DNA from 4 places in the Nocardia sp. NPDC049526 genome. Region 3 is predicted to be linked to each of the others. Evidence: riboswitches for the same ligand, from Rfam matches in the RefSeq annotation. Region 3 holds a riboswitch; each other region holds the start of a gene.
What was found. Region 3 has a riboswitch for S-adenosylmethionine ahead of ACIBW7_RS41570 (rhodanese-like domain-containing protein). Riboswitches for the same ligand answer to the same signal wherever they lie in the genome.
Positions count from the first base shown of each region.

Region 1: another riboswitch for S-adenosylmethionine. It lies ahead of ACIBW7_RS04520 (aminotransferase class V-fold PLP-dependent enzyme); the one in region 3 lies ahead of ACIBW7_RS41570 (rhodanese-like domain-containing protein).
Region 2: another riboswitch for S-adenosylmethionine. It lies ahead of ACIBW7_RS32000 (homoserine O-acetyltransferase); the one in region 3 lies ahead of ACIBW7_RS41570 (rhodanese-like domain-containing protein).
Region 4: another riboswitch for S-adenosylmethionine. It lies ahead of ACIBW7_RS27270 (amino acid ABC transporter permease); the one in region 3 lies ahead of ACIBW7_RS41570 (rhodanese-like domain-containing protein).

Region 1 is NZ_JBITMA010000001.1:1,033,879-1,036,075, forward strand. It holds gene ACIBW7_RS04510 (DHA2 family efflux MFS transporter permease subunit) at 1-21, shown strand, start outside; gene ACIBW7_RS04515 (LysE family translocator) at 66-701, opposite strand; SAM riboswitch class IV at 815-928, shown strand; gene ACIBW7_RS04520 (aminotransferase class V-fold PLP-dependent enzyme) at 974-2,197, shown strand, end outside.
Region 2 is NZ_JBITMA010000012.1:17,650-19,846, forward strand. It holds gene ACIBW7_RS32000 (homoserine O-acetyltransferase) at 1-926, opposite strand, end outside; SAM riboswitch class IV at 1,286-1,396, opposite strand; gene ACIBW7_RS32005 (TetR/AcrR family transcriptional regulator) at 1,440-2,183, opposite strand.
Region 3 is NZ_JBITMA010000027.1:12-2,208, forward strand. It holds partial or broken gene ACIBW7_RS41560 (FAD/NAD(P)-binding protein) at 1-117, opposite strand, end outside; gene ACIBW7_RS41565 (hypothetical protein) at 423-878, shown strand; SAM riboswitch class IV at 944-1,060, shown strand; gene ACIBW7_RS41570 (rhodanese-like domain-containing protein) at 1,075-1,491, shown strand; gene ACIBW7_RS41575 (O-succinylhomoserine sulfhydrylase) at 1,488-2,197, shown strand, end outside.
Region 4 is NZ_JBITMA010000009.1:123,730-125,926, forward strand. It holds gene ACIBW7_RS27265 (hypothetical protein) at 68-781, opposite strand; SAM riboswitch class I at 1,114-1,207, shown strand; gene ACIBW7_RS27270 (amino acid ABC transporter permease) at 1,217-2,197, shown strand, end outside.

The DNA of each region.
Region 1 (2,197 bases), on a different contig from region 3:
GAGATTCAGCTGAACCAGTGACGCCGTGCGCCTGGTCGGCGGCGGCCGGCCAGGCGCATGACGGATCACGCGGCAGAAGCGGCCGTGCCGATGCCGAGCGCGGCGAGAATGGCCGCGCTGATCTGTTCGAGCCGATCGCGAACCTGTGGGCGGCGCAACATCGCAACCGCTCGTGACGCCAGCACGGCGAGCAGGATCATCTCGACGGCGGCAATGGAGCATTCGATGGCGCCGAGGGCGAGGGTGTTCAGAAAGGTGACATCGGTGAGGAATTGCGGCAGAACCGCCAGGTAGAACAGCCCGACCTTCGGGTTGAACATGCACGACACCAGACCTGCGGCGAATGCCGAGCGGATCGAGGCGGGAGCCTGCGCGGCCGACTGTCCGGACGCCGCGGCGGTGCCCGCCCCGCGCTGCTTGCGGTGATCGATCAGCGCCCGAATTCCCAAGTACACCAAGTAGATTCCGCCGACGACCTTGAGCGTCCGGTAGGCCGTCGCGGACTGTTCCAGCAGGGCGGCGACGCCCGCTGCGACCACCACCGCCCACACGATCCCGCCCAATGCCGAGCCGATCGCCGCGGCGATACCGGGTCGCGCGTCCACGATCGAGAAACGCAGCACCAGGAACGAATCCGGGCCGGGCGTGATCGACAGCAGAATGCACAGGCCGATAAAGCTGAGCAGCAGGGAAAGCGTCACCTCTCGATCAGATCGCACATCGCTCGGCATTGCAAGGTTATTTATTCGACTGCATGTGTATGCAGAAATGATTCGGTTGACAGGACGGTGTGGCATCTGCCAATCTCGGTTCAGGTCATGAGTACCAGCGTCAAGCCCCGGCTAGCTGGTCGGCAACCCTCCTCCGCGGCGGGGTGCTCCGGGTGACGACCGGGCCGCAGCCCGACCGGGTGCGGCAAGCGCGGACTCGGATGATCACCTGATTTCGGGTCCCACAGCCGATGGGATTTGTGATGACCGCTGTAGTTGAGCAGAGCTGTGCCGCCCTCGCCCGGGTTTCCGGCGACGACCTCCAGGTGCCGCTCGTACAGGGCGGAACGACCACCTACGCGAACTTCGACTACGCCGCTAGCGCACCGGCATTGGCGCAGGTCACCGACCGCGTGCAGCAGCTGCTGCCGTTCTACGCGAGCGTGCACCGCGGTGCCGGTTACGCCTCGCGGATCTCCACCGAGTGCTACGAGGCCGCGCGCGGCTCGGTCACCCGCTTCCTCGACGCCGCCGACGACCAGGTGGTGGTGTTCACCCGCAACACCACCGATTCGCTGAATCTGCTCGCCGCCTGTGTGCCCGGCGACACCGTGGTGCTGGATATCGAACATCATGCGAACTTCCTGCCCTGGACCCGGCACGGTCGTCGCGTCGTCAAGGCCGCGGCGACCGTCGAGGAGACGATCCGCCAGCTGATCGCCGAATTGTGCAGTAGGCCGGCGGCATTGCTCGCGGTCACCGGCGCGTCGAATGTGACCGGTGAGGTGCTGCCACTCGAGCGCCTGGCCACCATCGCGCACCAGTGCGGTGCGCGGATCCTGGTCGATGCCGCGCAACTGGCACCGCATCGTCGAATCAGCCTGCGCGCCACCGGAATCGACTACCTCGCCTTTTCCGGCCACAAGCTCTACGCACCGTTCGGCGCGGGAGTGCTTGTCGGACGCCGGGATTGGCTCGATGCCGCCGAACCGTATCTGGCGGGCGGCGGGGCGGTCCGCGAGGTCACCACTACCAGCGCGGAATGGGCATCGGCACCACAGCGTCACGAGGCCGGTTCGCCGAATGTGCTGGGCGCGGCCGCACTCGCCGCCGCATGTGACGCGCTGTGCGCGATCGATCCGAAAACCCTTGCCGCGCATGAGCGACTGCTCGCCGATCGCCTGCGTGCCGGGCTGTCCGCGATTCCGGGCGTCAACCTGCTGCGCATCTGGGACGACAGCCCCGACACCGTCGGCATTGTCGCCTTCACGCTGGACGGATTCGTCCCCGGACACGTCGCGGCCTATCTCTCCGCCGAACACGGCATCGGCATTCGCGACGGCCGCTTCTGCGCCCACCCGCTGCTCGAGCGGCTCGGCCTGGACGGTGCGCTGCGTGCCAGCATCGGCCTCGGCACCAGCTCCGCCGATGTGGATCGGCTGGTCGAGGCCATCGCCACCCTGGTCGACACGGGTGCGTCGTGGAAT
Region 2 (2,197 bases), on a different contig from region 3:
CCGCCGACCACGCACGGTACCGGGGTGGCGGCGAGTGCGGCCGCGATACCGCCGCGCCCGCGGCCGATATCGTGTCGGTTCATCGCCTCGGTCAGCAGGACGTAGGTGGCGGGATCGAAACGGCTGCAAAGCTTTTCGGCCTGGTGGTCCAGATAGCTCTGCACCGCGTAGCGGCCGCCGTTGCGTGGATCCTCGTCGCCCTGCGCATTGTTCTCGAAGCGGTGATCGAGTTCGCCCTCGGTGCGGTAGGTCAGGTGCGCGATGCGGCGGGCGATGCCCATGCCGGTCGTCGGGGTGCGGTCGGTGTCGTGGTAGTCGCCGCCCTGCCAGTCGGGATCGGCCTTGATGGCGGCGATTTGCGTTGTCTGCGTGCCGATCTGGTCGGCGGTGGCGCGTGCGCCGACGGCGAGCACCAGTGCGGATGCGACCCGCTCCGGCGCGCCGACCATCCACTCCAGCACCCGCATGCCACCCATCGAACCGCCGACGACGGCGGCCAGGCGTTCGATGCCGAGCAGATCGAGCAGTGCCGCTTCCGCGGTCACCTGATCCCGGATCGAGATCTCCGGAAACCTTGCACCCCAAGGCTTTCCGTCGGGTGCCAGCGTCGAGGGGCCGGTGCTGCCCTTGCAGCCGCCGAGCACATTCGTCGCGATGACGCACCATTCGTCGGTATCCACCGGTGCGCCCGGCCCGACCAGGCCGTCCCACCAGCCGGGCAGCGGATGGATGTCGTCGGGCACCCCGACGACATGCGAATCGCCGGTCAGCGCGTGCTCGACGAGCACCACATTGTCCAGTGCGGGGGAGAGCTCACCCCAGCGCTGCACGGCCAGATGAACGTCCGGGATGACCGCGCCGGTCTCCAGTCGCACATCCCCGATGGCAATGATGCCGAGCCTCCCGTCCGGCGGTGGCAGGGCCACCGCGGACGAACGCGCGGTACTGGTGGGGTCGGTCACGGTCACGACTCCGCCTCGCTAGCGCTCGGCTCCGTCGCGACCGAGGGTGTTGTGTTGATGGTTCGCTCGCTGCGCTCGCTCACGACGTCGCCGCCGTGAAACCGACCCGCCGCGCACAGTGCGTCGCCGATACCGGGGGTATCACGAGGGAACGCACATCCCCGATGTTAGCTACCCGGCTGAACCGGGCCGCGGTCCGGTAGACCGGGAGTGCGGCCGCGGACGCGATGGGGTCACTCATGTCGTGCTCCAAAGGGTTGTTCGCCGGCAGGTCTTATCGAGGTGCGGGTAACGGACAACAACTCATCGGAAATACCTCCTGAAGTGCGCGCTTGCCCTCGACCATCGAGAGCCCGGTCATCACCCGGAGCACCCCACCGCTGCTGGAGGGTTGCCGTCCAGCAAGCCGGGGCTTCGCGCTGGCACTCATGACCTGACGGACATGGTAACCGGCGCGCGGTCGGCGACTGAAATCCGTTACCGGGTTTCCGCCGGTTCGGTCGCAGGCTGCCCGGTGCACACGCGCATGAACTCGTCGAACGACGTGGTGAATCCGGTGCGGGCCTCCGCGGCGGCCGCGGAGGTGTCCTCCTCGTCGAAGATCGAGTTCTGGCACTCCATGCTGAGGTGGCCGATCAGCTGCCAGGCGCCGACGACCAGTCGTACCGGTAGCGCGTCGGGCTGGGTGCCGAGTCGCTCGGCGATCACGTCGGCGATCGCGGCGTTCTTATCGTCGGCCAGTTCCATGCTCTGCGCACTGACCGTCGGACTGCTGCGCAGAATCCGCTGCATCTGCTGGAAGCGCCGGAACGACAGCGGTCCCTCGACATTCACCGCGGCTTGGTCGACGACCAGCAGGAAGGCCTCGCGCAGCGATTGCAGCTCATTGCCGGTGACCGGGAGTCCGCGCAGGCACTCGGCGATCGCGAGTCCGAAGTCCTTGACCGGCCCGAGGACGATGGCCTCTTTGCTGTCGAAATACCGATTGATCGTGCGCGGGGAAACATCCGCGCGGTCCGCGATCTGTTCGACCGTCGTCGCTTCGAATCCCTGTGCGTCGCACAGGTCGAGCGCCACCTCGATGATGCGCAACCGGGTCTGCTGCTTCTTGCGCTCGCGCAACCCGAGACCGCCGGGCGCGCTGGGCCCTGGGTTCGCTGGGGCGCGCACAGCGTCCTCGGCTGTGGCGCTCGCGCCGATCGGCGTCGATGACTCGAGCATGGCCTCATGTTAGC
Region 3 (2,197 bases):
ATCGATGCTCACCTCGGCATCGGACTTCATCAACGCGTCGGCGGCGTAGATACCGGCCGGTCCCGCGCCCACGATCGCGATGCGAAGCGGGCGAGTCGCTGCACTGTGTTCGGTCATCTTTTACGCGCACCCTTATGGTCGAAACAATTACGGCGTCAGTCTTAGCTTAGGCTAACTTGACGCACCCTCTCGGTCGCATCTGCTGATGCGGACAGGCGGCCATCTCGGCTATGACAGCAGGCCGCAGTCTCGCGATTCTATCGGTGGCACAGCGCGCACCCTGCGGCGGTGCGTACACCGGGTGTTTGCTGCCCCGGCCCACCTACCGTGACTACCCGCTCTACCGACATCTATCAAATCCTGGCGGCGCAGGTTCCGGGGCCGAATGCCGGATACCGCCGTCCACCAGGGATGATCGACCCATGACAGAGCAGCAGGGCACCGATGAAGAACCCGTAATCGAGGTCGATCAGACCGATCGTCGCTCCATCGCGCCGTTCATCGCGGCGGCCGTCTTCGCCGCTGTCGTGCTGGTCGCGATCGTCCTCGGTGCGGTGCTTTCGCCCGCTGAGAAAAATGTCACAGAATCGGACAAGATCGCGGCCGCGGTGCAGCGCTACGCGGAGGCCCGCGCCACCACCGACAGCACGCCGCCGCCGGGCGTGGCCTGTCAGGGCTTCGACGAGAGCAAGACGTCGCTCGCGGGTCAGTTCGGCGGGGCCGCGGCCGGAAAGTCGATCAAGGTCACCAAGATTGAGAATGCGATGGTCGACGGCGATAAGGCCAAGGCGACGGTGACCATCGCGGTCGACGGCCGGGAGACCCCGGCGACCTGGAATCTGACCCGTTCCCAAGACCGATGGATCGTCTGCGGTTGATTCCTTATGCGCGGTGCGAACTGGGGTTTGACATGGCGGCCCCTGCCCAGGCAATCTCATTTTCGGGTCATGAGTACCAGCGCCAAGCCCCGGCTGGCTGGTCGGCAACCCTCCTCCGCGGTGGGGTGCTCCGGGTGACGACCTGGCCGCGCACCGAAACCCAGGTGCGGCAAGCGTGGATTCACAGGAGGATCGCATGACATATGCCGGTGACATCACCCCACAGCAGGCGTGGGAGTTGTTGCAGGACAATCCCGAAGCTGTCCTGGTGGACGTGCGCACCGAGGCCGAATGGCGTTTCGTCGGTGTGCCGGATACGACTTCGATCGAACGGCCGACGGTGCTGATCGAATGGGTCGACAGCAACGGCGCCCGCAACGGTGAGTTCGTCGAGCAGCTGACCAAGGCGCTGGAGGGGCGCGATCCGGCAGCGCCCGTCGTCTTCCTCTGTCGCTCCGGACAGCGTTCCATCGGTGCGGCAGTCGCCGCGACCGGGGCAGGCATCGCCCCGTCGTTCAATGTGCTGGAGGGCTTCGAAGGCCCGATCGACGAGCTCGGACATCGTGGCGGCTCCGGCTGGCGCGCCATCGGCCTGCCCTGGCGGCAGTCATGATCACCGGTGGTGCGTTCGACAAGCCGCTGCCCGAGGGTGTCGGTCCCGCGACGCTCGGCGTGCGAGGTGGCCTGCGCCGCTCGGGATTCGAGGAAACCGCCGAGGCGCTGTATCTGTCCTCCGGTTTCGTCTATGAGAGCGCCGAGGCGGCCGAAGCCGCGTTCACCGGCGATATCGAGCATTTCGTCTACTCCCGCTACGGGAACCCGACGGTCGCCATGTTCGAGGAGCGGCTGCGTCTGATCGACGGCGCCGAAGCATGTTTCGCGACCGCGAGCGGCATGTCGGCCGTATTCACCGCGCTCGGTGCGCTTTTGGGCGCGGGCGATCGACTTGTGGCCGCGCGCAGCCTGTTCGGCTCGTGCTTCGTCGTGTGCAACGAGATTCTGCCGCGCTGGGGTGTGGAGACGGTCTTCGTCGACGGCGATGATCTGGATCAGTGGGAGCAGGCGCTTTCGGTGCCGACCCAGGCCGTCTTCTTCGAGACACCGGCCAATCCGATGCAGACGCTGGTCGACGTGCGCCGGGTGACCGAACTCGCGCATGCCGCCGGCGCGAAAGTGGTGCTGGACAACGTCTTCGCCACGCCGCTGCTGCAGCGCGGTTTCGAACTCGGTGCGGACGTGCTGGTGTATTCCGGCACCAAGCACATCGATGGTCAGGGCCGGGTACTCGGCGGTGCGATCCTCGGCGATCAGGACTACAT
Region 4 (2,197 bases), on a different contig from region 3:
GTGGAATCTGTGGCAGCATCACCCGAGAAGACCCGCCACCAGTTCCACCTGATCTTGATCGGACCGCTCAGCGCACCGAGGTGAGTCCTATGGTCGGGAGGAAGAAGCAGGACTTGGTGCCGTTGTCCACGGTGCCGAAGACTGCGGCGAGTACAGTGCCGGATCCGGTGTCGACCGGAACCGCGCGCACCCCACCGACCGGGAATACGGCGACGAAGTCTTGGATGGCGCGTTCGGCCAGTGGCCTTACCTCGGCGGGGATTTCGGCGGGCACCATCGTGCGGACCACATCGGACATCGATCCCATGGCGGTGATGCCGCTGCGGCCGTTGGCCAGGTTGACCCAGGCGACGTTCATGCCCGAAGCATTCGTGCCGTCCGGGCCGAGGCCGTAGGGGACGAAGGTGAACATGACTTGGCCCGCCTTGACGGCGCTCGGGTCGAGTCCCGGAATGGCCACCGTGGTTTTGGGCCACGGCCCCGGGACTGCGCCCGCAACCGCGGGAACCAGACCGAGGCTGCCGGTGTCGGAGCAGAACGGCGCGACCGCCGGGTAGAGGAACGGGTCGATGCCCAACGTGCGCAGCGCCTCTACGACGGCTCGATAACCGGCGAACAGATCACCGGGTGCGGCCTGGGCGGGGGGTGCGGTCGCGGCCGGAACGGCTGGTGCGGGCATCGGCGCCGGACCCGCGGCGGCGATGCCGGGGACGGCGAGAGTCAGCGCGGCCGTACCGGTCGCGATGGCGGTTAGCGTGGTCAGACGGCGCAGCAGGGTCACGGCAGACCTCCTCATCGTCGGGCACGAATCGAGGTCCGAGAGTACTCCGGCAAACCTTCGCAACAGCGTCTATTCCGGCGGTCGACACATTCGCGCCGCGCGTTCCGATGGGCCGCCGCGGCGATCCGAAGGTGGGAAATTCGGACGAAGAGCACACGGAAAACCGGGTCCGAAATGCCACGATCCACTGCTCGACCGGGACAATAGTGCCTGCTCACGACCACACAAACAAGGTCTGCGCTCACGCTGATTCGTACCCTTGTGCCGGACTTCGCCTGCTTCGCATGATATTTCGGCTAGGCCCATTGACCGACCCGTGCTCGGCGTCGGACACACCATCCAGAGCGACCGAGAGACCTGGCTCGTCGACGTCGCAGCAACCCCCCGGTCACCGGGTGCGGGTGCTTCCGCCGGGAACGATGGAGGAACCGAAATATGAGCGCGTCCGTCGCATCCGATACTCCGGTATCGGATGTCCCGATACCGGCTGCACCCACCGCCACCGTAGGCACTACCGGCGCACCGGCGATCGCCAAGTCCTGGCACCCGTGGCGCTGGGTCATCAGCGCCATCGCGCTCGTGCTACTCGCGCAGTTCGTCCACGGACTGGCCACCAATCCGGGCTGGGATTGGTCGACATTCGCCAAGTACTTCACCGCGAAATCGGTGCTGTCGGCGCTGAAGGTCACCCTGGAGCTGACCCTGTGGGGCACGGCGCTGGGATTCCTGATCGGTACGGCATTGGCGATCGCCCGACTGTCGAATAATCCGGTGCTGCGGGTGATCTCGTGGGTCTATATCTGGGCGTTCCGCTCGATTCCGCTGATCGTGCAGCTGCTGTTCTGGTTCAACATCGCCTACCTGTACCACAAGCTCTCGCTCGGAATCCCGTTCGGCCCTTCCTTTCTCACCTTCGAGGTGAACGGGGTGATCAGCGGATTCACCGCGGCCGTCATCGGACTCGCATTGCATCAGGCGGCGTATGCGGCCGAGATCATCCGGGCCGGGTATATCTCGGTCGATCCTGGGCAGCTGGAAGCAGCCGCGGCACTGGGTATTCCGCGGGTACGGCAGTTCCGTACGGTCATCGTCCCGCAGGCCATGCGCTCGATCCTGCCGAATGCGACCAATGAAGTGATCAGCCTGTTCAAGGGCACCTCGATCGTGTCGGTCATGGCGATCGCGGAACTCTTCTACCAGGTCCAGGTGATCTACGGCCGCAACGGCCGGGTGGTGCCGCTGCTCATGGTGGCCACCGTCTGGTACATCGTGCTGACCACGATTCTGTCGGTGGTGCAGTTCTATATCGAACGCCACTACGCCAAGGGCGCGCACCGCACGCCCCCGCCGACACCGGTGCAGAAGGTCTGGCGCAGGCTGCGCGAAATCGCCGAAGCCGGTTCCGCCGCACCGCGC